DNA from 4 places in the Clostridium sp. M62/1 genome. Region 2 is predicted to be linked to each of the others. Evidence: riboswitches for the same ligand, from Rfam matches in the RefSeq annotation. Region 2 holds a riboswitch; each other region holds the start of a gene.
The links. Region 2 has a riboswitch for FMN ahead of ribD (bifunctional diaminohydroxyphosphoribosylaminopyrimidine deaminase/5-amino-6-(5-phosphoribosylamino)uracil reductase RibD). Riboswitches for the same ligand answer to the same signal wherever they lie in the genome.

Region 1 (7,285 bases), 1.9 Mb from region 2:
GCACAGTTCGATGCGATTAAGAAGCTGGCCGAGGAAGAATCCTGCGTGATCGTGGGCCGCTGTGCTGACTATGCGCTTGCCGACTATCCGGGAATGGTTTCTGTGTTTATCTGCGGAAATGAGGAAGATAAAATCCGCCATCTGATGGAGCGGCACAATATAGAGCGCTCAAAGGCAAAAGAAATTATGATTAAGACGGATAAAAGGCGTTCCAGCTATTACAATTACTATTCCAGCAAGCGCTGGGGAGACTGCAAGAGCTATGATCTGTGCATCAACAGCAGTGCCGTTGGCTATGAAGGGGCAGTGAAGATTATTAAGGCATTTGCAGAGACAAAGATGGAGTATCGGAAAAATAAACCGTCAGAGAAATAAAACAGCTAAATAAAATAGCTAAATAAAACAGCTTTATAACCGCCGTTAAGAAGAGCCGCAGGCTGAGCATTGTTTCAATTGTTTCAATGATTTTCAGCCTGCGGCTCTTTGCTGTGTACGATAAAAAGTATGGGCTGGCTTGGCCGTTTTAGGAATGGAGCGCATTCAAAGTTCTGCCTATATCGCCTTCAATACAAATAGCCTGTCTCTGAATCTCTTTCGGGCAGTAGGCTTCTGAAAGATTTACACAGGCATAGGCGGCCTTTGGATTCTGACAGGTCATCCTCCAAAAAGGATATTTGATGATAGACGGCGTGTTGCCGCCTACGCCCAATTCCAAATAGAGAATATGCATTCTTTCATGGCGGCGAAGAAAATCTTCATAGCGCTGAGCGGCCCTGTGCCAGCCTTCATCTTCGACAAAAGTCATATCTGCCCGCAGATTCATAGACATAGGCGCTCCGCATACGGGGCAGTGGGGCACTAATTCACCGGGCACTTTCATGTCCTTTTGTTCGGTCAGCATCCTTTTGACAACGGCTTCGTTGTCGTAGGTCTTCTGGCTGCAGGGTCTGGAACACTGCCAAAGGCCATAATCGCCCTGTATGTAGAACAGCCTGTGCTTATCAAATCCGGCCTTCTGGAAACAGTGGTCTACATTGGTAGTCAGCACGAAATAGTCCTTGTCCCGCACCAGCCTCAGAAGATCGCCGTATACAGGTTTTGGCGCGTCCAGATAGCGGTTGATGTAGATATACCGGCTCCAGTATGCCCAGTGTTCCTCTAAAGTTTCAAAGGGATAGAAGCCGCCGGAATACATATCGCGGAAACCATACTTTTGAATGAAGTCCCCAAAATATTTTTCAAAGCGTTCTCCTGTATAAGTAAAGCCAGCTGAAGCGGAAAGTCCAGCACCGGCGCCGATGATAACTGCATCTGCAGTATCCAGTTGGTGTTTCAGCCGCGATATTTTATCATAACAGACGTTTGTAGATTTCATAGTCGCTGTCTTTGAAAACATTGAAGATCACCTCGATTCTGTTTGAATTCTGCTGCTGCCATGTCCTGACTGTCTGTATGGCAATCTCTGCCGCCAGTTCATTTGGAAAATGAAATTCGCCAGTGGATATACAGCAAAATGCCACGCTCTTCAAACCGTAAGCTGCCGCTAATTTTAAACAAGAGCGATAGCAGCCTGCCAGCAGTTCACAGTCTGTCTTTGTGACGGTTCCGTAGATGATGGGCCCCACGGTGTGCAGCACATAGCGGCAAGGCAGATTGTAGGCTTTCGTGATTTTTGCCTTGCCTGTGGCTTCTTCTTTCCTCTGTCCAGCCATAATGCGGGCACACTCCATACGGAGCTGTATGCCTGCGTAAGTGTGAATAGCGTTGTCAATGCAGCCGTGACAGGGAACAAAACAGCCCAGTATCCGGCTGTTCGCCGCATTTACAATGGCGTCAGCGGCAAGGGTGGTGATATCGCCCTGCCAGAGATATATTCCCGGCTGTATCGGCGTTAGATTCTCCGGTTCTGTAACGCCCCGCTCTGCAAGCCGTTCCTGCAGATAGGCGTCCTGCACTTTCAAAAATTCTTCACTGGCTGGTACAGGCGGCCGCACATTCATCAGGCTTCGCAAAAGGCGACGCTTATCCGGCTGTCCGGCAGGAATCTCTCTATTTTTATATTCCTCGTTTTCGTTCAGCAAGCAGCGGATAAGGAAGTCAAGCCGCTGTCCCTGGGTAATTGGCTGTGTCATGGGGACTGCCTCCTTTCGACTGCCCCTGCGGGACAAATTTCAAAGCAGTTCCCGCAGTGCAGGCAGTGTTCCTGTTCAATCGCGACGGGCTTTTGTGTAATATCAATGCATTTCTGCGGACATTTCGAGTAGCACAGTTTGCAGCCGATACATTTATCTGTCACAAAGTAGCCAGTTTCCTTTGCCTGTGCGCCCCCGAAAGAAAAACTGGCCCGGTCTATGGGCCGTTTAGAAAGGTCGAACCATTCGCCAGCCCCCTCGTAGATTTTGAACACAGTGAGAGCGCTGCGGGAGGGTATATCTGGATAGATTTTCTCCATGTACAGATTTTTACGGAACAAGTCAGGCAATTTATCCGGGCCGATTTCTTTTGCCTTGCCCTGCACTGATACGGCCACGCAGGAAAGGGTATCTTCTCCCTTCATGGCAGTAAAGGCGATATTTTCATTGGCTTTCAAGCGGTCATAAAAGTTCTTCCCTTTTGCGGTCAGAAAATAGAGGCCGCTTTCATCATAGTCCATGATGTCGATGGCGCAGGTGACGGGCCGCCCCTGGCTGTCCACAGTGGCAAATGCGGAAGAATGGATTTCTTCCGCGATATATTTCAGATAATTTCTTGTCTGCATGATGAATCTCCTATTTCTGTCTGCCCTTTAATATCGGGGCAAGCCGTTTATAAAGCGGTATGGTGGCAAGGCTGATACCGATTCCTTTCAGTAAACTGAACGGAAACGCGCTGAACAGCACAACATCGAGTTTCGTCCTGATGAAGGGAATAAACTGGCCAAAAGAAGCAATCAGCTGGTCCAACGGCATGAATGCTTCAAATACGGGAAGCAGAATAAAATTCAAAAAAGGCAGACACAAAAGAAATAGCAGAGAGCACGGCACTCACTGCGAGCATACGCACATTCTGAATCGACGTTCTTTTTTGCGCGGCAATCGTTTTCATGATTCTCCTATTGAGATATGATTTAGATTAGGAACAATCCCCACAAGGTTTGATTCCTGCGGGGCTGCTCCTGTCATATCTTCTCTCATCCGGACTATTACCGTCGGCAACGGGATTTCACCGTTTCGGCTGCTGATGCAGTTCGCAGACTATCACTGCCGGTCAGGGATTCCACCTTGCCCCGAAGATAGTTGGAAAGCTCTTCTTACAGGTCATACTCCTTAGGCGGATTGCCGGAGAAGTCGGCAATCACAGCGTGAGCGTTCTTCAGGTAGAGCACCTCGAAGATCGGGTTGGCCGCCTCACCATACTGTCCCTTGACAATGGGGTTCCGGATGCACATCTCTTTGGCGGCCATGTTGTTCTCGAAAACGGCCTCGCCGTTCAGACGGATCCACGCATAAGCCGGACTGGAAACAGAAATCTCAATATTGGGATTGGCCTGCATATCCTTGTAGACTTCCTTGGTGCTGTTGGTGCAGAACCACAGCCTGCCATCCAGCTCACCGGCAAACATGAAGGGGCGGCACTTGGCCTTTCCGTCACGGCCTACGGTAGCCAGATACTGTACGGGATTTTCCTGTAAAAATTTAACAACTTCGTTCATGATGAATACCTCCTGTGTTTTCTTATGAGCTTATTGTAATCTCCTTTGTGCGGACTGTGAAGTACGCACAATATTGTGGCATAGTTACCTGTTTGTAACCATGAAAGCCTGACGTTCTGATTCAAAAATTTTGTGATTTGTGATTGATATGGAAAGAGCGTTCGTGATATGTTATTAGTACAGGTTATTTTCAGTTAAGTTTTACAGATGGGAGACAGGCGAAACGCCGAAATACAGATATGACCAATCAGCTCAGAACATACATAGCAGCTGCCGCTACCCTGGCGGCGGCCTCGATTTTGCCAGTTAAAATTTCACAATATACGGACATCAGCGGACTTGCCGCTTTTGAGGAAAATGAAGGCGGAGAGGATGAGAAAAAAAATTTAAAAGAGGAGGCTGTGGTGAGAAAGGCAGGTGCTGAAGCCGGCCTCAGAATAGATGGAAGGAATACGAAAGTGTTCACAGACACAGGTGCCAAAGAAACGGGTGTTCTAAAGAAGGCTGCCTGGTACTGTCAGGAGTTTCTGGAACACCTTCAGCCGTCGAATATGGGAGCCGGATACACCCCGTCTGCCCTCAGTCTGAATCTGGCATATCTCTTTTCACAGCCAGGGAATGCAGCGGGGATGGAGAATCTGATGTTTCAGGAGATACAGAGAGGGCTCTGCCTGCTCAATCCGTCCCATCACCTTCAGTCTCTGGGCGGAAAGCTTTTTGAAAAGCTGAATGAGAAGGAACAGGAGTGGATGTACAGAATTTACCATGATTTGAACCGGCTTCCATACAGGACGAGCATCCATCTGCAGTTTTTAGACGGAGATGCCCAGGCAGATGAAAGCTATACCAACTCACAGGAAATTTTGTCCTTAGCCAGTGTTTATGCCTATTACCACTCCTGGGATGACTATGAAGCAACAGAAGACTATGCCTTTAAATTGTGGGAGCTTTCTCACCAGTATGATATTTCTGTAGGCTCTGTCTATTACTGCGGCGGCTGTGAAGAGGAGGAGAGCGGGGAAACAGAAAGTGTGCCTAAGAGAGAGGTGCTTCCAGAAAATGAAACTCTGAATCAGGAAAAAGCTGCAGAGATTTCAGCTGAAGGGCAGGCAGTGCAGATGCCCTCCGGGCCGGCTTCCGATCCAAAAGCTCAGACAGACGAAGGGGCGGCGAAGGCGGTAGAGAACCATACGGCAAGTACAGACAGCAGAGAACAGAGCGGAGAAACTGTAAGCAAAGAAAATACAGACAATGAAGCAGACAGCGAAGCTGCAGGAAATGCAGTAAAAAATGGAAACAGCCAAAATATGGATACTTCAGTAAAAAGCGAGAACAGCCAAAATGGGGATGTTTCGGTAAAAAATGAGAACAGCCAAGGTACAGGAGTTTCAGTAAAAACCAAATACAGCGAGAAGACAGGTAATGCAGAGGGAGAAAAGATAAATCGTCAGCAGATACCTGACATCAGCCAGGAAATGGCACAGCAGGCTTCGGCGGGACAGGAGACGGGAGACGGAGAGAACTTTTCAGGGTGCCCGGGACATGTGGACGTCACAGTAACTGTCCGTATCAACGGCCTTGACGAAAAGAACAATCTTTTTTTGCTGGCTCAGGGCATACAGGAGACAGAAGCTGCAGAGGAGGAGAGCCCGGAAGATGCCGTTTATTCTGCCATGGCAGAGACTCTGATTTGGCCGGGGTGGAATGACGATACCATGAAGGCGGCGTGTGCCCTGGCTGACCAGGATTGGGAGGCACAGTTCGGCTTTACCCGCCCGGCAGTGTCCTTTGGAAAGACGCTTACGAGACAGGAATATGAAACGTATATGAGCCTCCTGCCTGATGAGCTGTCGGCGGAGAGAAAGTCCCTGATAGCTTTTGCGCTGGATTCCGTGGGAAAGGTTCCATATTACTATGGAGGAAAACCGGCCTGCCCTGGATTTGGCGGAAACAACTTCTTTTCGCTGACATCTCCGGACACAATGGGGCGCACCTTAAAAGGCCTCGACTGTTCCGGATGGATCAACTGGGTTTACTGGTCGGTTCTGGGCTCCCCGATTACAAGTGCAGGCACCAGCAGTCTGGCCGAGAGCGGAAGAGCAGTCACAAAGGAGGAGCTGAAGCCGGGAGATATTGCAGTTATATCAGGAGATGATGCCCATGTTGTTATGTTTCTGGGATGGGATGAGGCGACGGGGGATATGATATGTATCCACGAGAGCGCCGGAAATACCAATAACGTGACAGTAAGTCATACGAACAGGGAATGGACTGATTACCGGAGTTTAGTGGAATAGGGATAATGGTTTGAAATAGAGCAAAAAGATGAACCTGTTGCTTTTGTCCAAACCGTTCTGGAAGGCCGGAACCTGATGCTGAAGGAAATCGGATAAAAAAACTTTTCCCCTGGGGCATGGCTACAGGGGATTTTTATAGATTATCAATGATTCAGTATATCGCCATCAGTTCACCCGGCTGGACCTGCATAGCACAGCAGCACATGAAAACCAGAATCACCGATAACAAACCGGAAAACATCTTACGGAACAGAAGAGCCACCTTCATCTATAACTATTCGTGAAAGAATAGTTTATCGAATAGTTTGTGCGAAAAGCGGTTTATACAGCTCTTTTGCCTTTCACCGGTTCCTGTTTGTGCCTTCACAAGGTCCATGGCCTGTTCCTGGGATTAATTTGTGTTTTTTGTGTTTTATGCTGCGCTCCTTGCAATCTTCAATGTTTCAGATATACAGCTTTATCATTTCGTCCAATCGCCCAGTCCGTGCCTTGTTTATTTAAACTCTGCTGACTGCTATAAAGTGTTTTGTATTGTCTGCTGTTTATGTTTACATTATGAATTATTTGATTATATAAATCGTCTGTCCCTTTTCGCTTTTCACCTTTCCGCTTTCTGCTTCGTTGTACGCCTTGCCTCATTTTGCACCTATTTCCATGTTCCACTCTATACCCTGCCATCTAGTGTTCTCTGTGGCAAAGCTGTTTGGCCCTTCTGAAATCATACTTTAAAGTTCTTCCTGTGGCTAATGTCGGCCATATTGATCGTTTTAATTGTTAATTAAATAACAAGAAAGCAATAAAGAATTGCCGTTTCCGATCTATTCCCAGTCTGTGGTTTGGAACCGCTGCAGCCAGGCAGAATATTTTGACTTTTCAGTTTTGCAGAGAATCGTTCTTATGTTATAATGAATATTGGGTAAACGAGCAGTGAATAAAGACAACTATTTCAATACCCAGACACTGAAGATACAGGAGAATTTATGAAGTTACAACGACTGTTGAGCCTGACGCGTCAGGCTTTGGATGACTATGGAATGATTGAATCAGGTGACAAAATTGCTGTGGGGCTTTCTGGAGGTAAAGACAGCCTCGCTTTGCTGTATGCGCTGAAGCATATTCAGAAATTCTATCCGAAGTCCTTTGATTTATGTGCTATAACTGTTGACTTGGGATTTGGAAACTTTAATCTGGAGGCAGCTCAGGAGTTCTGCTCTTCTCTCTGTGTTCCCTACACAATTGTCCCTACAGAAATCAGCCAGGTGGTGTTTGAGACCAGGAAGGAATCGAATCCCTGTGC
Region 2 (7,285 bases):
GGACATAATGATTGATGATAGAAAAAGCGGTGCGTTCAGCGTCCCGATAGGTCAGTAAATCTACAACCGCATAATAGGCTCGTTCATTCTTCATGCGTATTTCAAAACGGTTCTTGATTTCTGTATCTTCAACTTCTATGCCATTTTTGACATACTGCTCGTAATTTTTCTGATAGGCACACATATATAACTCACTACTGGTTGAACCGAGATATAAGGTTTCTCCTGTATTCTTTGGTAAATCGCTACCACATTTTTCCGTACCGCTGTAATCTTTCTGCATACGAAAGTAGGAGATACATTCGCCAGCCTTGTATTTTTCCTTTAACTTTGGAATATCTAATATTCCTGCTTTATCATTGATTGCCAAGTCAAGTCGTTTCATCTTACCACCTGCCGTTAAACAATCCAGCATAAAGTCATACCATGAGCGTTCCTGTGCCAATAGATAACTTTCCATTTGCCGACACCCTCTGCCTTTTAGTTCTAATAAAACACCTAAATGCTCTTGCATGGAACACATGATGTTGATGTCGCCTAAAACATATTTGCTTTCATATCCGTATTTTCCAAAATCTTCATAAAGCATATAATCGGCTTTTAGTTGTAATACTTCACGAATAATCTTTAATGCGTCTGTCGTAGGAAAGCGGACACGGAAGTAATCAATCAACAGAAATAGTGGTTCTTGCGGATTGAAACGCTCAATCTGTTTTTCTATCGTTTGTTTTAGTTCAGCAGAGGGAACAACAGTCCCATTCTCTATCTGGTTAAAATATGTACGACTGATACCACAGGCAACAGCAAGTTTTCTTTGTGTTACTCCATATTCTTCACGCTTTTGTCTTAATTCTTCTATAAAGTTTTTATCATTCATTCTTCAATTCCTCCAATCAAAAAAGGCAACTACCATATTTGATAATTGCCTATACTTAAATTTCCGCAAAAGAAAAGACAATCAATTTCTCGTTTGAAATCAACTGTCTTTCCTATGTCTTATTCAATTTTTATGTATTAAATGAGTGCTTTTTAGTTAACACCCTATTAAAAGCGATTTTACCTTGTAAATACAGCGTTTTCCGCTTAGTAGTGTATATTGTTTCTTGTTTTTTGTGCCCCCCTTGTTAGATAACGGGGGCTTACTGTTCGCTCGCAAGCTCGCTCAACTGCCGGAGTGAACCAGCCACTAAAAACGGTGGAAAAATCTAAGAGATTTTCCCACCGCCGTGTCTGGATCACTCCGCCTATTATGCTTTTTCGCTTTACCTTTTAATCCCCAATCATATTATACCTCTAATGCACGAATTAGATTTACCATTTCAATAGCTCCCTGTGCACATTCAGAGCCTTTATTTCCTGCTTTGCTACCAGCTCGTTCTATCGCCTGTTCAATCGTATCTGTCGTAAGAACACCAAACATAACTGGTGTTTCGGTATTTAAACTGATTTGAGCAATTCCTTTTGATACCTCACTACACACATAATCATAATGGCTTGTACTACCTCGAATAACTGCTCCCAAACAAATAATCGCATCATATTTTTTACTTTTTGCCATTTTAGACGCTATCAAAGGTATTTCAAATGCTCCCGGAACCCAAGCTACCTCTATGTCCTTTTCACCAACATTTTCTCTTTTCAAATTATCTAATGCACCTGCTAATAGCTTAGAAGTTATAAACTCATTAAATCTTGCTACAACAATACCGATTTTTATATTTTCTGCTACTAAATTTCCTTCAAAAGTGTTCATTTATTTTTCCTCCATATTCAAAATGTGTCCCATTCGGTCTTTCTTTGTCTTTAGATAAAAACTATCATAAGGATTTGCTTCTATTTCAATCGGTACTCTGCTTGAAATTTTCATTCCATAATCTTCTAACTGATAAACTTTATCAGGATTATTTGTAAGTAAATGCAATGATTTTATTCCCAAATCTCTTAAAATCTGTGCACCGATATAATATTCTCTTAAATCGCCTTGAAATCCTAATGCAAGGTTGGCGTCAAGTGTATCCATACCGTTATCCTGTAAATGATAGGCTTTTAGTTTATTGACAAGCCCGATACCTCGTCCCTCTTGTCGCATATAAAGCAATACACCAGAACCATTTTCTGCAATCATTTTCATTGCTTTATCTAACTGCTGTCCACAATCACAGCGTAAAGAGCCAAAGGCATCTCCTGTTAAGCACTCTGAGTGGACACGACATAGCACATCGTTTCCATTATTCAAATCTCCCATAACCAATGCAACATGATGTTCTCCATTCAATTTATTGATATAACAATGTGCTTTGAAATTCCCATATTTTGTAGGCATTTCTACAACCGAAACACATTCTACAAGCAAATCATATACTTTTCTGTATTCCTGTAATTCTTTAATTGTGAGGGTAGGTATATGGTGTGTTTGAGAAAACTGAATTAAATCAGGTGTTCTCATCATTTTCCCGTTTTCATTCATAATTTCGCAACATAAGCCACATTCTTTTAAGCCAGCCAACCTCAATAGGTCAACCGTTGCTTCTGTATGTCCATTTCTTTCCAAAGCACCTCCGTTCTTTGCAATCAGAGGAAACATGTGCCCCGGTCTACGAAAGTCAAAGGGATTTACATTCTCAGTCACACACATACGAGCCGTTAATCCTCTTTCTTCGGCAGAAATACCTGTTGTAGTATCCTTATAATCAATAGAAACTGTAAAGGCAGTTTCATGGTTATCTGTATTATCTTCAACCATAGGGGAAAGCATGAGCCTGTTAGCCAGACTTTCACTCATAGGCATACAGATTAAGCCTTTTGCATAAGTCGCCATAAAATTAACATTTTCTGTTGTCGCAAATTGTGCCGAACAAATTAAATCCCCCTCATTTTCTCTCTCTTTATCGTCCATAACCAAAACAAGTTTTCCCTCTTGTAACGCCTGCAATGCCTCTTTTATTTTTTGATATTTCATAATTCCTTTATCCTTTCTGCTAAAATCCGTATCGGCATAACAACTCTTTCGACAACTCTGTTTCATTGCTGTTGTCTATGAGTTTCTGCACATATTTCCCTAATATATCATTTTCAAGGTTTACCATATCCCCGACTTGTTTATTCTTGAGAATTGTTTGCTCCAAAGTATGAGGGATAACGGATACCGAAAAATCTGCTTTCGATACTTTTGCGACAGTAAGACTAATACCGTCAATAGCAATCGAACCTTTTTCAACAATTAGATTTAAGATTTCTCTTTGCGTATTGATTTGATACCACACCGCATTTTTGTCTCTACGCACAGACGATATTCTGCCTGTCCCATCAATATGCCCCGTAACAATGTGACCGCCCAACCTGCCATTCATAGGCATAGCTCTTTCTAAATTCACAAGGCTTCCATGTCTTAACAGGCTAAGAGCCGTTCTGTTCCATGTTTCATTCATCACATCAACTGTAAAAGATTGTCGAGTGAAACAAGTAACTGTAAGGCAGATACCATTGACTGCTATGCTGTCGCCTAAATGTATATCCTCTAATATTTTTGAAGCTTTAATGGATAGTTTACAGTTACAAGTATCTTTCTGTATTCTTTCTACTTTACCGATTTCTTCTATTATTCCTGTAAACATGGATAAATCACTTCGCTTTCTATGAAATAATCATTTCCCACTTGAGAAAAAGCATATGGTTTAAGCATAATGGCGTCATTAGGAAAAGCAACACCTTGACCACTTACAGGGCTTTTTGCACTCCCACCAAATATTTTAGGTGCTATATAAATTTGCACCTCATCAACAATCTGTTGCTCAAGAGCACTCCAATTCATTGCACTTCCACCCTCTAAAAGTAGACTGTCTATCTGCATATTTCCTAAACATTGCATTAAATTCATTAAGTCAATATGATTACCTTTTTTCTTCGTATAAATAATTTCACAACCACATTTTCTGTAAAGAGCAATCTTACTTTCATCAATAGAAGAAGTAGCGATATATGTTTTAATGTCATTCGCTGTTTTGATAATTTTTGATGTAATGGGTGTTCTTAAATCTGTATCACATACGATACGAATAGGATTTTCCCCGTTTTCTAATCGGCATGTCAGTAAAGGGTCATCTTGAATAACGGTATTCACTCCTACCATGATCGCAGTAACCTTATGCCTGAATTGATGTACTTGTTTTCTCGCTTTTTCGCCACTTATCCATTTTGATTGATTTGTATAAGTTGCTATTTTCCCGTCCATTGTCATTGCATATTTCATAAAAACATAAGGAATATGCCTTGTAACATATTTTCTAAAAACTTTGATTAACTGTTGACACTCCATTTCTAAAATTCCTATCACAACTTGAATGTTGTTTTCCTCAAGTACCTTTACACCTTTTCCAGACACAATAGGATTACAGTCTAAAGTTCCGACGACTACTCTTGTAATGCCACTTTTAATAATTGCTTCTGTGCAAGGTGGTGTCTTACCATAGTGACAGCATGGTTCAAGTGTTACATAAAGTGTTGCTCCTACAGGTGACTCCCTACAATTTTTTAATGCATTTCTCTCTGCATGCAATCCACCAAAGATTTCATGGTATCCCTGTCCTATAATTCGATTATCTTTTACAATTACTGCCCCAACCATAGGATTAGGATTGACATAGCCAGCACCTTTTTTTGCCAGTTTTATTGCTAATTTCATGTATTCTGTATCGCTCATTTTTACACCTCCAAAAAAATACATGCCTTGAATAAAATCTATCCAAGACATGCAAAAGAGGATTTATGCGATTAAAGAAAATGCTCTGAAACAATATAAAATCATTCCAGAGCACGCAAAAAAAGCATAAACTTACTTTCATCTTCTTTCATCCAGACTATACTGTCGGCTTTGGAATTTCACCAAATCATGCCTTTCGGCTCGTGGGCTATACCACCGGTAGGGAATTACACCCTGCCCTGAAGATAGTTATTCAATTACGGACAATTATAATATCTGATATTATATCTGTCAATAAAAAGTTTTTTTCTCGTTTATCCAAATACAATAATTTGCAAGCAGGTAAACACAGGTTATTTCTTAATATCCTTTTGTTTGGGAAACTCCATTTTCCCATTTTGAAACAGCCTGCCTGCTAACACCAATCGTTTCAGCAACAAATTCCTGCGTCATTTTGCACTGTGTTCTGTGTACTTTGAGTGCTTCACCCAACGATTTCCTCACTACGGATTTTTCCTGCCGTACATCTTTTGAATGGATATATTTGAGTAATGCACGAACAATAAGGGTAAGCAAACCAACAAAGATACATAAGAAAATTATTCCAACGATTATCATAAATACGGTTACTTTCATTTGACCACCTCCTAATGTTGCTGTTGGCTTCATTTCTCTGTACGGATATATTTAAGCAATGCACGAATAACAAGGATAAGCAAGCCGACAAAGATACATGAGAAAACTATTCCGACTACAATCATAATGATGTTTACTAACATTTGGATGACCTCCTTTCTTTGTTGGCTTTATTCTATCTGAATTACCGTGTTGCTACCACCAACTATCAAGCAATTATCAGTTGCATATCGGTTGCACAATGATAGCGTTCTGTTTTTTGACCTTATTATACTAAATTACCGTAGATAAGGATAGCTCGACTGATAAAACTTGCTGGACGGGAACAGCTTGCAGCGCAAGGTGTTTCCGGGCGGCAAGTCCACAAAAGGGTAGCTGGCGACAGCCAGCGCAGGGGAAGCGTAGCGTCCCCTGTATGATTTGGAGCAGACCATGACTGCGGAAAATCACAGCCCTCCGGCGAGGAGCCTTCGGAGAACGCAATGCACCAACCTTTGGGTGGTGTATAATTGCGCCCTTAGTAAACTAAGGGGGTTCCGGCATCTCCCGTTCCAGCAGTTTTTTCAATAGTTCCTGCGTGTCCTGTCTGTGAAAAATGAGTTTCAACAACAGCATGACATCATCATCTGTCAGGCGTTCCGGTTCTTGCAGAAAACTTTCCAGCATACCGCCACGTGTACAGAGCCGGTGCGTTCGTTCTTTTCGGGTAAGCTGCTTCAGCTGATGCTGCAATGCCTTTTCATCATTGATGGCTTTCCGCAGTTTCTTTTCGCTTTTTTCCAACTCCCGATTGAGTTTTTCCAGCTTTGATGTATCAGGCAAGGGCAGCGTCCTCCTTTCCCGGTATCAGCACATAAATCCTGTTTGGTTCTCCAATGCCCTGACGCACCCGCATGATAAGTCCGGCAGTTTCCAGTTCATTCAGAGAACGCTTGACCGTCATGGAGCTGCGGGACAGGACTGCGGCAATGGCTGTGACAGGGAAGCAGACAAAGAGGATTCCGTTCTCGTCCTCCTGCCCTTTGGAGAGCATAGCGTCCAGCATCCGGCAGTACATGACCTTTGCGGTGCTGCTGACTGGAAATCCTGTCAACGCTCTGGGAAAAGGCATACAGGGCGGCAATGGTGTGTCTATCGTCATAAATTCAAAATTCATTCTGTGTGTTCCTCCTTTTTCTTTGCTCGTTTGGATAAATAACAGGGGCAGTCAATCACAACCGCCCGGAAGCTCTGCTTGCACCCATGCTGGCATTTCCGGCATAATTCGTTGTAAGTGACACGCCCCCGGTCATTGAGGTAAAAGGAAAGCTCATACTTCCTCTTTTTGCTCATTCTCGGCATATTGTGTTTCCTCCCGTTTTAGTGTATGGTTTCGGGGGCGATTTTCGGCAAAATTACAGCCATAGAGCCGCTTAAAATCTCCCGAAGTATCAGCGATAGGGTAGACTATCCCCCTATCAGATTGTCGTGTTTCGGTATCATTTCGGTGTCAGTTCGCCAGTTCTCCCCGGTGTCGTTCCTCCCCTGAATCTCACAGCGGCGTATCGCTCCCTTTGGTACGCTCGTTTCGGTCAGGGTTCCTCCATATCCCTGCCAAAATTCATGGCGCTACATCGCCGGGGAAGCATATCCCACACAGGCTGGTCATTCGATTGGAATAATCCATCGATGAACTACCTGTATCATAGAACATTTTTGTGCCCTGTGCCGTATGTCCACAAAGTAGGAATTAAGGGTAAAAATCAGAAATTTCCACGATTACGGAAAGTGTGATATAATCCAGATAAGCGGCAGCAATGAAACCGTTGGAAAGGAGCGTGTGCCCATGAAAGGAGCAACAAGCATACAGGAACGCCTTTGGGAACTCCGCAAGGACAAAGGCTTAAATCTGGAAGAACTATCAAAACTAACGGGTATTTCTAAATCAGCCCTTGGCAGTTATGAAAAAGA
Region 3 (7,285 bases), 930 kb from region 2:
GTTGTAGGAGTTCTCCTTATCTGGCTCGCAATCAAGAAGGGGTATGAGCCGGCTCTGCTTCTGCCTATGGGGTTTGGAGCAATCTTGGTAAACCTGCCATTATCAGGCGTAATCAACCAGGTTATGGAAGGCGTAGGTGAAACGCCAGGTATTATTCAGTGGCTCTTTGAAACTACAATTGAGGCTTCTGAGGCGCTTCCAATCCTCTTATTCATCGGTATTGGCGCCATGATTGACTTTGGGCCTCTGCTTTCACAGCCGATCATGTTCCTGTTCGGTGCAGCGGCACAGTTCGGTATTTTCTTTGCTATTATTGTAGCAACTCTGCTGGGATTCGACCTGAAGGATGCGGCATCCATCGGTATCATCGGTGCAGCCGACGGTCCTACATCCATTCTCGTATCTCAGGTGCTTCATTCTGACTATGTGGGAGCGATTGCGGTAGCGGCTTATTCCTATATGGCTCTGGTTCCGATTATCCAGCCATTTGCTATCCGCCTTGTGACGACCAAGAAGGAGCGCCGCATCCATATGACATACAGCCCGAAGGCAGTTTCTAAAACTACAAAGATTGCCTTCCCGATTATCGTTACAATTATTGTAGGTCTGATTTCTCCGGCATCTGTTGCCCTGGTAGGCTTCCTGATGTTCGGAAACCTGATCCGCGAGTGCGGTGTGCTGCAGTCCATGTCCGACACAGCACAGAATGAGCTTGCAAACCTGATTACACTGCTGTTAGGTATCACAATCTCTTTCAGCATGAGAGCTGATGCTTTCGTCCGTATTGACACAGTTCTGATCATGTGCATCGGTCTTGTGGCATTCATATTCGATACAATCGGCGGTGTTGTCTTTGCGAAGATTATCAACCTGTTCCGCAAGGAGAAGATTAACCCGATGATCGGCGGTGCCGGAATTTCCGCGTTCCCAATGTCTTCTCGAGTTGTTCAGAAGATGGCTCAGGAGGAAGAGAAGGGCAACATCATCCTGATGCATGCTGTAGGTGCTAACGTATCCGGCCAGATCGCATCCGTAATCGCAGGCGGCCTTGTTATCAAGCTGGTGACACAGTTCCTGTAGGAGGAAAAAATTATGATGGACAATCTTATAATCGCCCTGGAAATTATGGCGCAGGGAATGAGCGGTATTTTCGTAGTCGTTATCCTGATTACCCTGGTTGTAATGCTGATGGGAAAGATGAATAAAAAATAACTGAAAACACTGACAACAGTGAAAAAGGCCCAGGGCGTTATGCCTTAAGGCTAAAAAGGGGAGCTCTAGTTCTGCTCAGGCGGACTAAAGCTCCCCTTTCTTCATTTTCTGCCGTTCTTCCTTCTGCTTCTGTGCTTTGGAGTTCCTGTTCTTCGTAGTTTCTATCCTTCGGAGTTCCTGCCCTTCGGAGCTCCTGTCTTTCCAGGCTCCTGCCTTTCTACATCATAGGGCTTTACTGACACACTCTGCTTCTCAAAATCAATAAAAATCTGATAGGCGTACTCATCCTCGCCGCTGGTATCCCAGATTTCCACGAATTTCGGCGTCACCTCAATCAGAATTTCAGTATCCTCATGGCTGTAGGCGTTATAGCTTTTCCAGAGATATTTCCTGTAGCCTTTCTCAAAACGCCTTCCTGGCTCCTGTGTCACAAGTCCCAGGTTTCTGGCAGTCCCCTCCACCTGGACGCCGCTCCAGCACATGGCCACCCGGGGATTTTCAAAAAGCTGTTTCGTCTTCCGGAAATTTTTGTCCGTCTTAAAGTAGATTTTTTTGTCGTAAAAAAGGCAGCTCACATTGCGCACCATCACATAGTCGTTTACGCTGGAGGCCAGAGCCATGATTTTCCACTGACCCAGCTGTTCAAACATCAGGGCCGTGGCCTGCTCAAAGGTGAGATTTTTTTCTCTGCTGAATTTCATAATTCGGTTTCCTTTCCTGTTAAGTCTGTCATCTGCGCTGTTTTAAAGAGACCTGACTCAGGCTGTCTGAGTCCTAGCTGTTCGGATGTTCCGTGCTGCCCTTCTGGCTGCCTTCATCCGAATTTTTGATCCTGACAGCTGCCGGCTGTCGGGAGGGCTGGCTCTGCCCGCCCTGGCAGGAGACAAACTGTTTGATATGGCGGCTTATCTTCTTGTAGACGGCAAAGGCCAGAACGGACAGCACTCCGTTTTTTATGAGGTTGAAGGGGATGATCCCCAGGAGAGCCAGAGATAATTCTGTGGAGAGAAGAGGGTTGACTGCCCGGCACATGGACAGAATATCATCCATCCCAATCCCCATAAAGGAGGTATAAAAGGGGATAATGATATAGAGATTTGTAAATACGGCAGTCACCGCACAGATGACGGTCCCGGCAGACATGCCGATGACTGCCCTCAGCTTTGTCTTGCGGGTGCTGTAGATGAAGACAGCCGGAAGCACGTAAGCGCAGCTTAACATAAAGTTTTGAAGTTCTCCGGTCCAGGCAGAGGAGCTGCCCTGCCAGAGTATTTTCAGGATAATTTTCAGGGTAATAATTGCCAGAGCGGCGAAGGGCCCCATGGTAAATCCGCCGATGATCTCCACCAGGCCGGAAAAGTCAAAGTCCATGAACGGCGGCATAAACGGCAGGGGAAATCGAAAAAACATCAGGGCTGCCGAGAGTCCCCCCATAAGTCCGCAGAGTGTCAGCTGTTTTGTGTTCAGTTTCTGGTTCATTTTTCTGTCCTCCTGAAATTTGATGATAACACAGAGGGAAAAGTCCGCCCTGTGCGCTGCCGTGACAGTCCTGTGTTCTGCAGGGGTTTATCACGGTCTGTTTCGCCTTACCGGGCATCCTTCTGTGCTTCTGCCCGCAGGCTTTTGCCGTGCAGCCTGAAAAAGCCGCCATACAGCAAAAAAGCCTGAAAACACAACGGTCTTCAGGTAGAGTTACAGAAAACGTCTTTTCTCATCCGGACTGTAACCGTCGGTTCTGGAATTTCACCAGATCAGCATCAGGCCTTATACGCGTTTTACGCGCTTTACGCCGTCAGGTCATGGACTGTAACCATCGGTAGGGACTTCCACCCTGCCACAAAGACTTCAGATATGGAATTGTATCAATGTGTCTTTCGACGTCATCTATAGTTTGAAGTATATACCCTGAAAGGGAAAATGTAAAGAGAAAATTTCAAAATTTCAAATATTTTAGTTACAGTTCAGCCATGCGAAGATTCCGACGCCAGACGCTTCTTGTCCGCTTTAAGCGGGCAAGAAGATATATGGCTGAACTGTTACTAATTTTATAACTATTTCCCTGTACAGAAATTCATTGAAACGGCTGCTCAGCGGCTGGGGGAGGCGGATGCAGGAAACAGGAAGGGAAGAGTCGGAGCTGCAGAGCTTTCGGAACGTGGGAACGGAGAGACAAAAGAGGATGCCTTCTGCAGAAGAAGGCATCCTCACTGACAGGGAATCTCTGAGGCAGAGGAAGGCACACCTCTTATAAAGGTCCCTGCTCTTCCTCAGAGTCAAAGTCTTTGCTGACATCTTCGATGTGTTTCTCAGAGGAAGCTTTTTTCTTCCTGCGGCCGGAACGGCCGGCAGATGAAAGGCTCTGCCCGTGTTCGGAGGCCAGGCGCTTTCTCTCATTGAGCAGCTGGAAGAACTCTTCCTCCGTGTAGTTTTCCTCCCGGAGCCTCTGCATACGGCGTTCACGGCGGCGTCTCAAGTCCTCGGCCTCTTTCTTTCTCGAGTATACAGTGTAGGCTCCGATCAGAGCCGCTGCCAGAACGAGAAGAGAAACTGCGACAGCCGGAAGGGTTGGGGCGGGGAGAGAGAAGCCCGCGCCGGATTCGCCGGGAGCCTCAGAGCTGCCGGAATCAGGGGAAGAGGATTCTGCTTCGCCGGTTCCTGTGCTCTCACTGGAAGCAGGCACTGCACTTTCTTTTAAAAGCAGGTAGGCCTGTCCGATTTTTCGGTCGTTGTAGGTGTACTGGAGAAGGGCGACAGCGCGGTCGGGATGGCTGTCAGGAAGAACAGTCACAAGCTCCAGGGCGGCATCCTGGAAGGAAGCGTCCTTTGGGATAGTGATGACAGTTCCTGCCTCGATTTCCAGATCAGACGGGCTGTATTCGGTTCCGTTTACAGCCACGGACTCCTCCCCTGTGACGTACCGGGTTTCATTGTCCGGCACGGAAAGGTTCTGAAACCGTTCAAATCCGAACTGAAGCAGGTTCTTTCCGTCCAGGAAATAGTTGGGGGACGGCTGGCCCTTCAGGATGACAGAGATCAGACATCTGCCGTCCTCTTCTGCACAGGTGACAAGGGTGTTCCCGGCCAGGGAGGTGTAGCCCGTCTTTCCCGCCTTGGCGGCCGGATAGTAAAGCTCGCTTGTCTCGTCCTCCGTGATGATCAGCCGGTGCTCATTGGTGCAGGTGACGCCGTTTGGGTTGTTGATGGTAGCAGGCAGCTTGTAGGACTTTGTGCTGGCAATTTCATAAACCTGCTGGTTGTCAAAGGCTGCCTTTGCGATCAGTGCCATGTCATAGGCAGAAACGTGCTGGGTGTCATCGTTAAGGCCGGAAGGATTTGCAAAGTGGGTGTCGTCCACGCAGCCCAGTTCACTGACCTTTTCATTCATCATCTCCACAAAGGCATCTCGGCTTCCAGCCACATGTTCGGCCAGAGCGTTGGCTGCCTGGTTGCTGGACTGCAGAAGCAGCAGATAGAGACAGTCGCGCACGGACAGGACATCGCCCTCCTCGATATTTTTCTTGTTTCCGCTTCCCGACTCCACATTGTACACGGCGTCATGGGAGAAGGTGACCATATCGTCAAGACTGCTGTTTTCTACCACTACCAGTGCTGTCAGAAGCTTTGCGATACTGGCCGGCGGCGACTGGTTATGGATGCCCTGACCAAACAGCACTGCCCCGGAATCAGCGTCAATCACAATTCCGATGTCAGCCATAATTCCTGTATCGCTTGGCCATTCAGGAGCGGCCAGAGCTGTGAGGGAAGATGACAGCATAAGCTGCAGAGAGAGCAGCAGGGCCAGGCCCGGCCTGAGGATCCGTCTTAAATTCATTTTCAAATTCCTCCGTTGTATGAAATATAATTTCAAATATGATCATCATGTAATACAAAAAGTAATGCAAATATTTTGCCTGCCGGCTGAGTACGGCGCTGCCGCCGAGTCAGACATGTGCTTACAGGCAAAATTTCTATCCTATTTCTATCTTATTAAGTATAACGTGAAACTTTTCACCTGTAAACCGAAAGAAGAAAAGTTTTAGGAACAGCAATTCAGGGGATGGAACAGAAATGTTTTATGCATTGTTTTGTTTAATGTTTCATGTAAGTATTGTAGAATTTCTCTCATTCAGTTATAATGATAAATTAGAGTAATAGTCGACTGTGAATGGCTGACCAAGACAGAAGAAATCAGGAGGATACATTTTATGACCAGAAGAGAACTGCGTGAGCACTGCTTTAAGCTGCTGTTCTGCGCTGATTTTTACCCGGAGGGGGAGACAAAGGAGCAGATAGAGCAGTATTTTACAGAACCAAGGGAGGACGATTACACCTCTGACGGCGTCTATGAACTGATTCACTGCCCGGAGCTGGACGTTTACGACAGCGGCTATGTGAAAAACAAGGTAGAAAAGGTTCTGGAAAAGCTTACAGAGCTGGATACCGCGATCAATGAGACGGCCGAGGGCTGGACTACCAGGCGCATGGGAAAGGTAGAGCTTACGATTCTGCGTCTGGCCCTGTTTGAGATCCGTTATGACGAGGAGGTGCCGGACAAGGTGGCCATCAACGAGGCCGTAGAGCTGGCAAAGAAGTTCGGCGGCGACGAGTCTCCGGCCTTTGTAAACGGAATTCTGGCAAAGCTGGTATAGGCGGCAGCTGGGCAGAGAGCTTTTGAAACGACGGAGGGAGCGCAGGTGGCAGGTGTCTATTCAGTTTCCCAGGTAAACGCCTACATTAAAAACATGTTTGCTCAGGACTTTGCCCTGAGCCGCATTTCCATTAAGGGAGAGGTGTCTAACTGCAAGTACCACACCTCGGGCCATATCTATTTTACGCTGAAAGACGGGCTGGCGGCAATCCAGGCCGTCATGTTTGCGAGCCGCAGAGGCGGACTGGACTTTGAGCTGAGGGACGGGCAGCAGGTGGTGGTGAAGGGAAGCGTGGAAGTCTATGAGAGAGACGGCCGATATCAGCTCTATGCATCCCAGATTGCCCTGGACGGGGCAGGGGATCTGTTCCGGCGGTTTGAAAAGCTCAGAAATGAGCTGGAGGAGATGGGGATGTTCGCCCCCGAGTACAAGAGGCCGATCCCGAAATTTGCCAGGACGGTTGGGGTGGTGACAGCCAGCACCGGGGCGGCCATCCGGGATATTATCAACATCTCCTCAAGGAGAAACCCCTATGTGCAGCTTGTGCTGTACCCGGCCAGGGTGCAGGGAGAGGGAGCGGCAGAGAGCATTGCAAGGGGGATTGAGGTCCTTGACAGGATGGGGCTTGACGTGATCATTGCAGGCCGCGGAGGCGGTTCCATCGAGGATCTGTGGGCCTTTAATGAGGAGATTGTGGCGCGGGCTATCTTCCGCTGCAGTACCCCTGTGATTTCTGCTGTGGGACACGAGACGGATGTGACCATAGCTGATTACGTGGCCGATTTGAGGGCGCCCACTCCCTCGGCAGCGGCTGAGCTGGCAGTGTTTGACTTTGGCCAGTTTGAGGCGCAGCTTCGGGGAGCAAAGGAGCTTCTTGCAAGAGGGCTTAAGAGGAAGATAGACGGCGTGCGCTATCAGACGGAGCAGTACCGCCTGAAGCTTCGTCTCCACGATCCTCAGCGCCAGATCAATGAAAAACGGCAGCGCCTTGTGTCGGCGGAGGATGAACTGAAGCGTCTGATGGAAAGGCGGCTGTCAGACTGCAGGCACAGGCTGGCTCTCATGAGCGGAAGACTCCACGGACAGTCTCCCCTGGAGAAACTGAGCCGTGGCTTTGGCTTTATCACCGATGAGGAGGGGCGCAGGGTGGACCATGCCGCCTCTGTAAGGCCCGGCGACCGCCTGAGCATCCGTCTGGCGGACGGGCAGATTGAGGCCAGAGCGGAGCAGACAGAGCTTTATGAGAAACTGGAAGTCCAGGAGGAGAGTTAATGGAAGACAGAGAAGAAAGAGCGCAGGACAGCGAGTACGGCTGGATTTTTGATAAGCCCCAGGAGAAGGCCGGCATGCAGGCCGGCATGGAGGCAGAGACTCAGTCTGTACCGGAGAAGAAAAAGACGGCGGCCAGGAAGAGAACCAGGAAG
Region 4 (7,285 bases), 400 kb from region 2:
GCTATCTGTTCGACGAGGGGCTTCTCTATGTGCTGGTGGGAAAGGCTTTCAGAAATGCCAATCAGACTATCTATGTGGACAACGACAATGTCCTGGCCGGCAGGGAGGCTGCCCAGTATCTGATCTCTCTGGGGCACAGGCGCATCGCCTACCTGTCCGGCGATCACTCCCAGCTCTTTGTGGGCGACAGAAAGGCCGGCTGTATGCTGGCGCTGACAGAAAACGGGCTGCCAGTGCGGCAGGAATACTTTATCGAAGCCTCCATCTCCTCCGAGGCCGGGCGCTGTCAGCTTGAGGCCCTTTTAAAAAGTCCTGAGCGGCCTACCGGCATCATCGTCAGCGACGATATTCTGGCCACCTGGCTGGAACGCCTCTGCACGGATATCGGGATTCAGATCCCGGAGGAGCTTTCCGTCGTCTCCTTCAATAACTCCATCTTTGCAAAGCTGACAAGACCTCAGCTTACCTCTGTTGACGTCCACTCCCTGCAGCTGGGCACCGAAGCCGCCGCACAGATGATCAGTCACATTGAAAACCCGAACCTGCTGGCCACTAAAACCATCGTGCCCCACCACATGGCAGAGAGGGAGAGCTGCAGACCGCTCCCCTGTACAGGTGCACATGGTGATGAAGCGAGTCTGCTGTAATATGCATCCCGGTCCTTTTTTATCCGGCCGCCGGAAACCTGAAGGTTCTGACCTGCTCAAAATGATTATTCTCCACATAGCAGACGGCCTGCTCCCTGGCGGAGAAAACGAAAGAAACTCTGGTAGCCCAGGGTCCCTCCTGCCGGACGGCATGGAGGAGAGAAAATGCGTCTGATACCCCAAAGGTATTTCCGTATTGACTCAGAATCCTCCCAGCTCTTTCGTATCGGTCATCACCCGGAACCAGGAAAGGGCGAGTACTTTCCGGGGAGAGCAGGGAATAATTTGTCATGAGAGAATACCTCCCCGTATCTTCCCTGCAGCCGATTCCAGGCTCAATCACCAGCGTGCGCCCTCCTTTGTCGGACAGCACGGCCTGCATAGTCGCGTCCGGTGCATAGACAATCTTCTTTGTCCCGGCGATGGAACAGGCCTCGTCGAATGTGATCTGTGCCCGGATAAACTGCTCCGTCAGATCTGCCACTGTCACACAGCCTTCCCTGTCCTCATAGGTCCCTGCGGGATTTCCATGGACATACAGCAGTGTTCCGGCATTGCCGTTTCGGTGAACACCGTGATAGGCATGCCGCGCTCCGTCAGGGCGCAGAATTCCAATATAGAATCTGTCCTCTTCCTCCATTATCTGATAATCCCAGACAGCGGGATCTATATCAAAATTAAACCCGGTGATCACCTCATCTCCCCGATAGACAAATCTGGTACACATATCCTTCCTCCTCACTGTTTTTCTTTTTATCATACTCTGTCTGCATGCGCAGAACAAGACACGGGACTTTACAGAATGAAACTGTACCAGATCAAAAGTCCCCAAATGAGGAAGCCCGTTCTCATACCTTCCCCGCCGGTGGGAGGCTTGCCGGCGCGGGGCCGCCGGAGCCGTCAAGCTCTCCTGCGGCCGGGTATGTGTGTACTCGGGGAGTGCCCTTATTTTTGAGAGGCGCCGTGTCTTTTGAAAGGGACAAAATCTTTAAATCTTTGCAACAGATCAAAAAGACAGGGGCCCGTCATCGAGGCCCCTGCCGGTTATTTCTGATAAATGATTTTTCGTATGGCATGTACAGACAGACAGTATTTTTCAGCCAGTTCCTCCGCAGAGACCCCATTTCGGTACTCCGCTGTGATACGGCTGTTTCGCTGCTGCAGTTCCTGCCGGTACCCGGATACTTCTCCCCACCGCTTTTGCTGTGTCTGATCGGTTGGAACGTAGATATATCCTTCCTGGATATATCTCTGCAGCTCCCTGACTAACGGTTCTGGCAGAAGCACTCTCGCATTGATATACTTCATGCAGGCTTCCTCCTTGAAATAATCGCCAGGAGGCAAAGCCGGCATCTCATTCTGCGACTATTATATCTCCATGCAAGCGTCGCAGCCTGCCGGCTTTGCATGGAGCCATGCCTCGTTGAGTTTCATCTCCACCCCTTCCTTCCGTCATTCACCTGTTCTGCTGTCATCCTCCGTTCTCTGCTTGGAACGCATTTAATTCCGTTTCAGGAAATTGGAGATCCGCTTGTACAGGATAAAGGTGACAAGGCCGTTGATTCCCGCCTTGATAACATTAAAGCCTATGATAAAGGCCATCAGATCCCATACCACTTCCCTGGTCACACCCATAAACAGAGGTGTGATAATCAGGTTTGCCCCTACCATGACAGCAGCCATGGCCGCTGTGCCCGCCGCCAGCCCGATCACGGCAAAGGTTTTTGTCTTTTTCCTGTGATAGATGGTTCCAGCCGCCACGACAAGTGTTCCCGTAGCGATCAGGTGCATAAGAATCCCGTAGAGTCCGCTTCCTGCGCTGACTGTGACGCCCTGGATCACCGAGGTCACAAGGGTGAGCGCAAGGCCCGCAGCCGGTCCAAAGGTAAAGGTTCCTATTAAAATCGGAATATCAGCCGGATCGTACTCCAGAAACGCAACCGCCGGAAACAGCGGAAAATGGATAAGGTACACAAGCACAATGGAAACTGCCACAAGGGAGCCCATCTTTACAAGGCGCAGAGTCTGATCCCTGCCTGTCTGAGAATAGCGGGTCATCGTTTTGTTCATCTTCAAATTCCTCCTGATAGAAAAGTATGCCTGCAGTTTCCGTTTCTGTGATTGACTCTCCGTTTTCCTCCCGGGCGTCTCCTGATACCTCATATCTGCTCTCTGCTGACACCCTGAAGCACCTTCACACAGGTTATCCTTCACAAAAACAGACCTGCCGGGCCGTCGGCCCTGAATGCTGTGAATATAGAAAAGAATCTGACAGGAAACAAAAAGGTCCTGAAAATAAATTTCAAGACCAGAAAAATACATAACCGTATTTTTGTTTCTTTCATCCGGACTGTACCGTTGGTATGGGGTTCCCACCCATTCTGCCCTCCAAAGGAAAGCTCGCGGACTCGAAGCCAAAGCTCATCACCGCCAGTGAGGAATTTCACCTCGCCCTGAAACAGATTTTTCTACTACATAGTAGCACGTATCAGAAGCCGTGTCAAATATTAATCACCATTCCCCCATCTGCCCTCCCCTTCCATTCCCTCCATCAAAGAAATTCTCGCTTACACCCTCCTCCGCCTGACACTCCCTTCCCCTCCACAAAAGCCCCCTCGCTTACACTCCCTCCCCCGCCCGACACTCCTCCCCCCGCCATAAAAGAAAAACTCAGAAACCGTTCCCTCGGTTTCTGAGTTTTTGCTTTTATGGCCTACTTTTATGCCCTACTTTTATGCCCTATCTTTATAATGATGTGCCTCCTCCAGCATCATATCCTTCACCTTCATGAGCCGGATCTGGGTACTCCTCTCATTCTCATCCAGCTTCATGGTAATATATTTGATATTCCTCTGGGTTTCCGGGATGATGACATGTTCCAGGGCATTTACCCTTCGTCTGGTTTTTTCAATCTCCGCCGCCATAAGCTGGCAGGCTTTCTCGGTCTGTGCAAGCTTCAGCATCTCCGGCAGCACGTCCTGCAGAGACTTTACAGCTCCGTCCAGATCGCTGGACGTAAAGGCGAAGCCGTAGGGATAAATATCATGTTCGCTGGCCGTCCTGGTCTTGTACTCAAACACGGGTATGTCCACGCTCATGATATTCTTTTTCCCGGCTTCCAGATACACCTCCTGCTTCGGCGCCATCAGAGCGGTGTTCAGGGCCTGTTCGCTCATTCCCGCCCTGGCAATGACAAAGTTTAAATTCGCGCTCCGTATTCCGTCCTCCACTTTCTGTCTGAGAGCCATATTTTCCCTGACCAAATCGAGGAACTGGCGCATCAGCTCATCTCGCTTGTCTTTTAAGAGCTTGTGGCCTCTGACAGCTGTGGTCAGCTTTTTTTTGAGCCTTGTAAGCTCCATTCTGGTGGGGTTCACCTGGGCCTGAGCCATGCTTCACACCTCCCCTATTCCTTCCCGTAGTACATATCCAGGAACTTGTCGTCGATTCTCTTCAGCTCGCTTCTCGGAAGGATGGAGAGCAGCTTCCAGCCAATCTTTAAGGTTTCCTCAATGCTCCTGTCTGTCTCATAGCCCTGGGAAACGTACTCCTTCTCAAAGGCGTCGGCAAATTTCGCGTAAATCAGATCCACGTCGGACAAGGCCGCCTCACCCAGAATAACCATCAGCTCCTTGGCCTCCTTGCCCCTTGCGTAGGCTGCAAAGAGCTGGTTCATGGTGTTGGAGTGGTCGGCTCTCGTCTTTCCCTCGCCGATTCCCTTATCCTTCAGACGGGACAGGGACGGAAGCACGTCGATAGGCGGCATAACTCCCTTTCTGTAGAGCTCACGGCTCAGGATGATCTGCCCCTCTGTGATGTAGCCCGTCAGGTCCGGGATCGGATGGGTTTTATCATCCTCGGGCATGGTAAGGATCGGGATCATGGTAATGGAGCCAGTTTTCCCGTTCTGCCGCCCTGCTCTCTCATAGATGGAGGCCAGATCCGTATACATGTATCCCGGATAGCCGCGGCGGCCCGGAACCTCCTTCCTGGCCGCGGAGATCTCTCTCAGGGCATCGGCATAGTTTGTAATATCCGTCAGAATAACCAGCACGTGCATATTTTTTTCAAAGGCCAGGTACTCCGCCGCCGTCAGCGCCATCTTCGGGGTGGCGATTCGCTCTACGGCCGGATCGTTTGCCAGATTGATAAAGAGCACGGTCCGGTCGATGGCTCCCGTCTCCTTAAAGCTCTCCGTAAAGAAGTGGGACTCCTCGAAGGTAATTCCCATGGCTGCAAAGACAACGGCAAACTGCTCATCTGTCCCCCGCACCTTGGCCTGTCTTGCAATCTGGGCCGCCAGGTTTGCGTGGGGAAGGCCGGAAGCCGAGAAGATGGGCAGCTTCTGTCCTCTTACCAGAGTGTTCAGTCCGTCGATGGCAGAAACTCCTGTCTGGATAAACTCCTGGGGGTAGCTTCTGGCAGCCGGGTTCATGGGAAGTCCGTTAATGTCCCTTCTCTCGTCCGGAAGGATCTCAGGCCCTCCGTCGATGGGGCGTCCCAGTCCGTCAAAGACGCGTCCCAGCATGTCCTCAGACACCCCAAGCTCCATGGTCCTTCCCAGAAAACGCACCTTGCTGTTGGAAAGGTTAATTCCTGTGGAGTTCTCAAACAGCTGTACCAGGGCATTGCCCCCGTCGATCTCAAGGACCTTGCAGCGCCTTGTCTCTCCGTTTGCCAGCTCAATCTCTCCCAGCTCGTCGTAGGTCACATTCTCAACGCCCCGCACCAGCATCAGAGGACCTGCAACCTCCTGTATGGTTCTGTATTCCTTTGGCATTAGAAGTCCTCCCTTCTGAGCACGTCGTCAATTTCCTTCCCAAGCTCCTCTTTAACTGCCTCGTATTCCCTCTCAATCTCATCGTCCGTCACGTATTTGAAACGGCCGATCTTCTCCCGCACAGCCATCTTGATTAACCCCTGCACGTTTGCCCCGTTTTCCAGGGCCTTCCTTGACTCATCGTAGAAGGCGAGCACCAGCTTCATCATGAGGAACTGCTTTCTCAGGGACGTATAGGTGTCAATCTCGTGGAAGGAGTTCTGGTGCAGAAAGTCCTCGCGGATGGAGCGGGCCGCTTCCATCTTAAGGCGATCAGAAGGCGACAGCGCATCCATGCCTACCATCTTTACAATCTCCTCCAACTCTGCCTCCTCCTGCAGAAGGCTCATCATGCCCTGACGGCAGGTCATCCATTCCGATGAAACGTGCTCGTTGAACCACTTGCCCATGTTGTCCACATAGAGCGAATAGCTGGTCAGCCAGTTGATAGCCGGGAAATGCCTCTTGTAGGCCAGGGACGAGTCGAGTCCCCAGAATACCTTCACGATGCGCAGCGTCGCCTGGGAAACAGGCTCGGAAATGTCGCCTCCCGGAGGGGAAACGGCTCCGATGGCGGACAGAGCTCCCTCTCTGCCGTCCTTTCCTTTGCAGATCACATGGCCTGCCCTCTCGTAGAACTGAGCCAGACGGCTTCCCAGGTAAGCCGGGTAGCCCTCCTCGCCGGGCATCTCCTCCAGACGGCCTGACATCTCTCTGAGAGCCTCGGCCCAGCGGGAGGTGGAATCGGCCATCAGGGCCACCGAGTAGCCCATGTCCCTGAAATACTCCGCAATGGTAATTCCCGTGTAAATGGAAGCCTCCCTGGCAGCCACAGGCATATCGGAGGTATTGGCGATTAACACCGTCCTCTGCATCAGCGAGTGGCCTGTCTTGGGATCCTTTAACTCCGGAAACTCGTTTAATACATCTGTCATCTCATTTCCGCGCTCGCCGCAGCCGATATAGACCACGATATCGGCCTCCGCCCACTTGGCCAGCTGGTGCTGGATCACGGTCTTGCCGCTTCCAAACGGCCCCGGAACTGCGGCCACGCCGCCCTTGGCGATAGGAAAGAAGGCGTCGATGACCCTCTGGCCTGTCACAAGAGGCATCTCAGGCGGCAGCTTTTTCTGGTAGGGCCGCCCCTGTCTGACGGGCCATCTCTGCATCAGGGTCAGCTCCCTGTCTCCGTTTTCCGTTGATATGACAGCCACTGTCTCCTCCACTGTAAACTCTCCTGACCGGATCTCCTTTACGGTGCCCTTTACGCCGTTTGGAACCATGATCCTGTGTACGACCACAATGGTCTCCTGCACGGTTCCGATAATATCTCCGGCCTCTACCTCATCGCCGGCCTTCACTGTGGGAACGAAATTCCATTTCAGGTCACGCTTTAAGGAGGGAACCTCCACGCCTCTCTTCAGGTTATTGCTCCCTGTTATCTTCATAATATCGTCCAGAGGACGCTGGATTCCGTCGTAAATACTCGTGATGAGTCCCGGTCCCAGCTCAGCGGACAGCGGCATATCCATGGACTCCACCGGCTCCCCCGGCCCCAGTCCCGAGGTCTCCTCGTAAACCTGGATATACGCCTGATCCCCGTGTATCTCAATGATCTCTCCAATCAGCCGCTGGCTGCTGACCCGGACTACGTCGTACATATTTGCATCCCGCATCCCCTCTGCAATGACCAGCGGGCCTGCTACCTTTTTAATCACACCTTTGCTCATTGGAAGGCTTCACCCACCTTTCTTCTAATCTTTTCCCTGTCAGCCCGGCTAAACTGTGCCGAACAATATATCCGAACCCACTGCCTGCT

Region 1: linked by a shared signal. The riboswitch ahead of LK436_RS10625 (4Fe-4S binding protein) and the one ahead of ribD (bifunctional diaminohydroxyphosphoribosylaminopyrimidine deaminase/5-amino-6-(5-phosphoribosylamino)uracil reductase RibD) in region 2 are both predicted to bind FMN.
Region 3: linked by a shared signal. The riboswitch ahead of LK436_RS06420 (ECF transporter S component) and the one ahead of ribD (bifunctional diaminohydroxyphosphoribosylaminopyrimidine deaminase/5-amino-6-(5-phosphoribosylamino)uracil reductase RibD) in region 2 are both predicted to bind FMN.
Region 4: linked by a shared signal. The riboswitch ahead of LK436_RS17875 (ECF transporter S component) and the one ahead of ribD (bifunctional diaminohydroxyphosphoribosylaminopyrimidine deaminase/5-amino-6-(5-phosphoribosylamino)uracil reductase RibD) in region 2 are both predicted to bind FMN.

Annotation. Positions count from the first base shown of each region.
Region 1 covers NZ_CP085988.1:2,273,058-2,280,342, forward strand. Annotated here, with positions in the region: gene LK436_RS10610 (AAA family ATPase) at 1-375, shown strand, start outside; gene LK436_RS10615 (SIR2 family NAD-dependent protein deacylase) at 524-1,375, opposite strand; gene LK436_RS10620 (protein-ADP-ribose hydrolase) at 1,350-2,132, opposite strand; gene LK436_RS10625 (4Fe-4S binding protein) at 2,129-2,758, opposite strand; FMN riboswitch at 3,158-3,277, opposite strand; gene LK436_RS10630 (pyridoxamine 5'-phosphate oxidase family protein) at 3,290-3,691, opposite strand; gene LK436_RS10635 (NlpC/P60 family protein) at 3,991-5,988, shown strand; gene LK436_RS10640 (tRNA 2-thiocytidine(32) synthetase TtcA) at 6,969-7,285, shown strand, end outside.
Region 2 covers NZ_CP085988.1:361,547-368,831, forward strand. Annotated here, with positions in the region: gene LK436_RS01955 (replication initiation factor domain-containing protein) at 1-877, opposite strand, end outside; gene ribE (6,7-dimethyl-8-ribityllumazine synthase) at 1,286-1,753, opposite strand; gene LK436_RS01965 (bifunctional 3,4-dihydroxy-2-butanone-4-phosphate synthase/GTP cyclohydrolase II) at 1,754-2,959, opposite strand; gene ribE (riboflavin synthase) at 2,979-3,614, opposite strand; gene ribD (bifunctional diaminohydroxyphosphoribosylaminopyrimidine deaminase/5-amino-6-(5-phosphoribosylamino)uracil reductase RibD) at 3,599-4,699, opposite strand; FMN riboswitch at 4,836-4,950, opposite strand; gene LK436_RS01980 (helix-turn-helix transcriptional regulator) at 5,060-5,335, opposite strand; gene LK436_RS01985 (DUF3847 domain-containing protein) at 5,861-6,157, opposite strand; gene LK436_RS01990 (DeoR family transcriptional regulator) at 6,150-6,491, opposite strand; gene LK436_RS01995 (hypothetical protein) at 6,488-6,676, opposite strand; gene LK436_RS02000 (helix-turn-helix domain-containing protein) at 7,161-7,285, shown strand, end outside.
Region 3 covers NZ_CP085988.1:1,290,609-1,297,893, forward strand. Annotated here, with positions in the region: gene LK436_RS06410 (sodium ion-translocating decarboxylase subunit beta) at 1-1,080, shown strand, start outside; gene LK436_RS18360 (OadG-related small transporter subunit) at 1,093-1,212, shown strand; gene LK436_RS06415 (pyridoxamine 5'-phosphate oxidase family protein) at 1,374-1,913, opposite strand; gene LK436_RS06420 (ECF transporter S component) at 1,987-2,691, opposite strand; FMN riboswitch at 2,912-3,060, opposite strand; gene LK436_RS06425 (D-alanyl-D-alanine carboxypeptidase family protein) at 3,458-5,044, opposite strand; gene nusB (transcription antitermination factor NusB) at 5,418-5,861, shown strand; gene xseA (exodeoxyribonuclease VII large subunit) at 5,907-7,133, shown strand; gene xseB (exodeoxyribonuclease VII small subunit) at 7,133-7,285, shown strand, end outside.
Region 4 covers NZ_CP085988.1:3,849,367-3,856,651, forward strand. Annotated here, with positions in the region: gene LK436_RS17860 (LacI family DNA-binding transcriptional regulator) at 1-647, shown strand, start outside; gene LK436_RS17865 (hypothetical protein) at 667-1,374, opposite strand; gene LK436_RS17870 (CD3324 family protein) at 1,692-1,955, opposite strand; gene LK436_RS17875 (ECF transporter S component) at 2,148-2,717, opposite strand; FMN riboswitch at 2,977-3,112, opposite strand; gene LK436_RS17880 (V-type ATP synthase subunit D) at 3,380-4,039, opposite strand; gene LK436_RS17885 (V-type ATP synthase subunit B) at 4,054-5,427, opposite strand; gene LK436_RS17890 (V-type ATP synthase subunit A) at 5,427-7,196, opposite strand; gene LK436_RS17895 (V-type ATP synthase subunit F) at 7,245-7,285, opposite strand, start outside.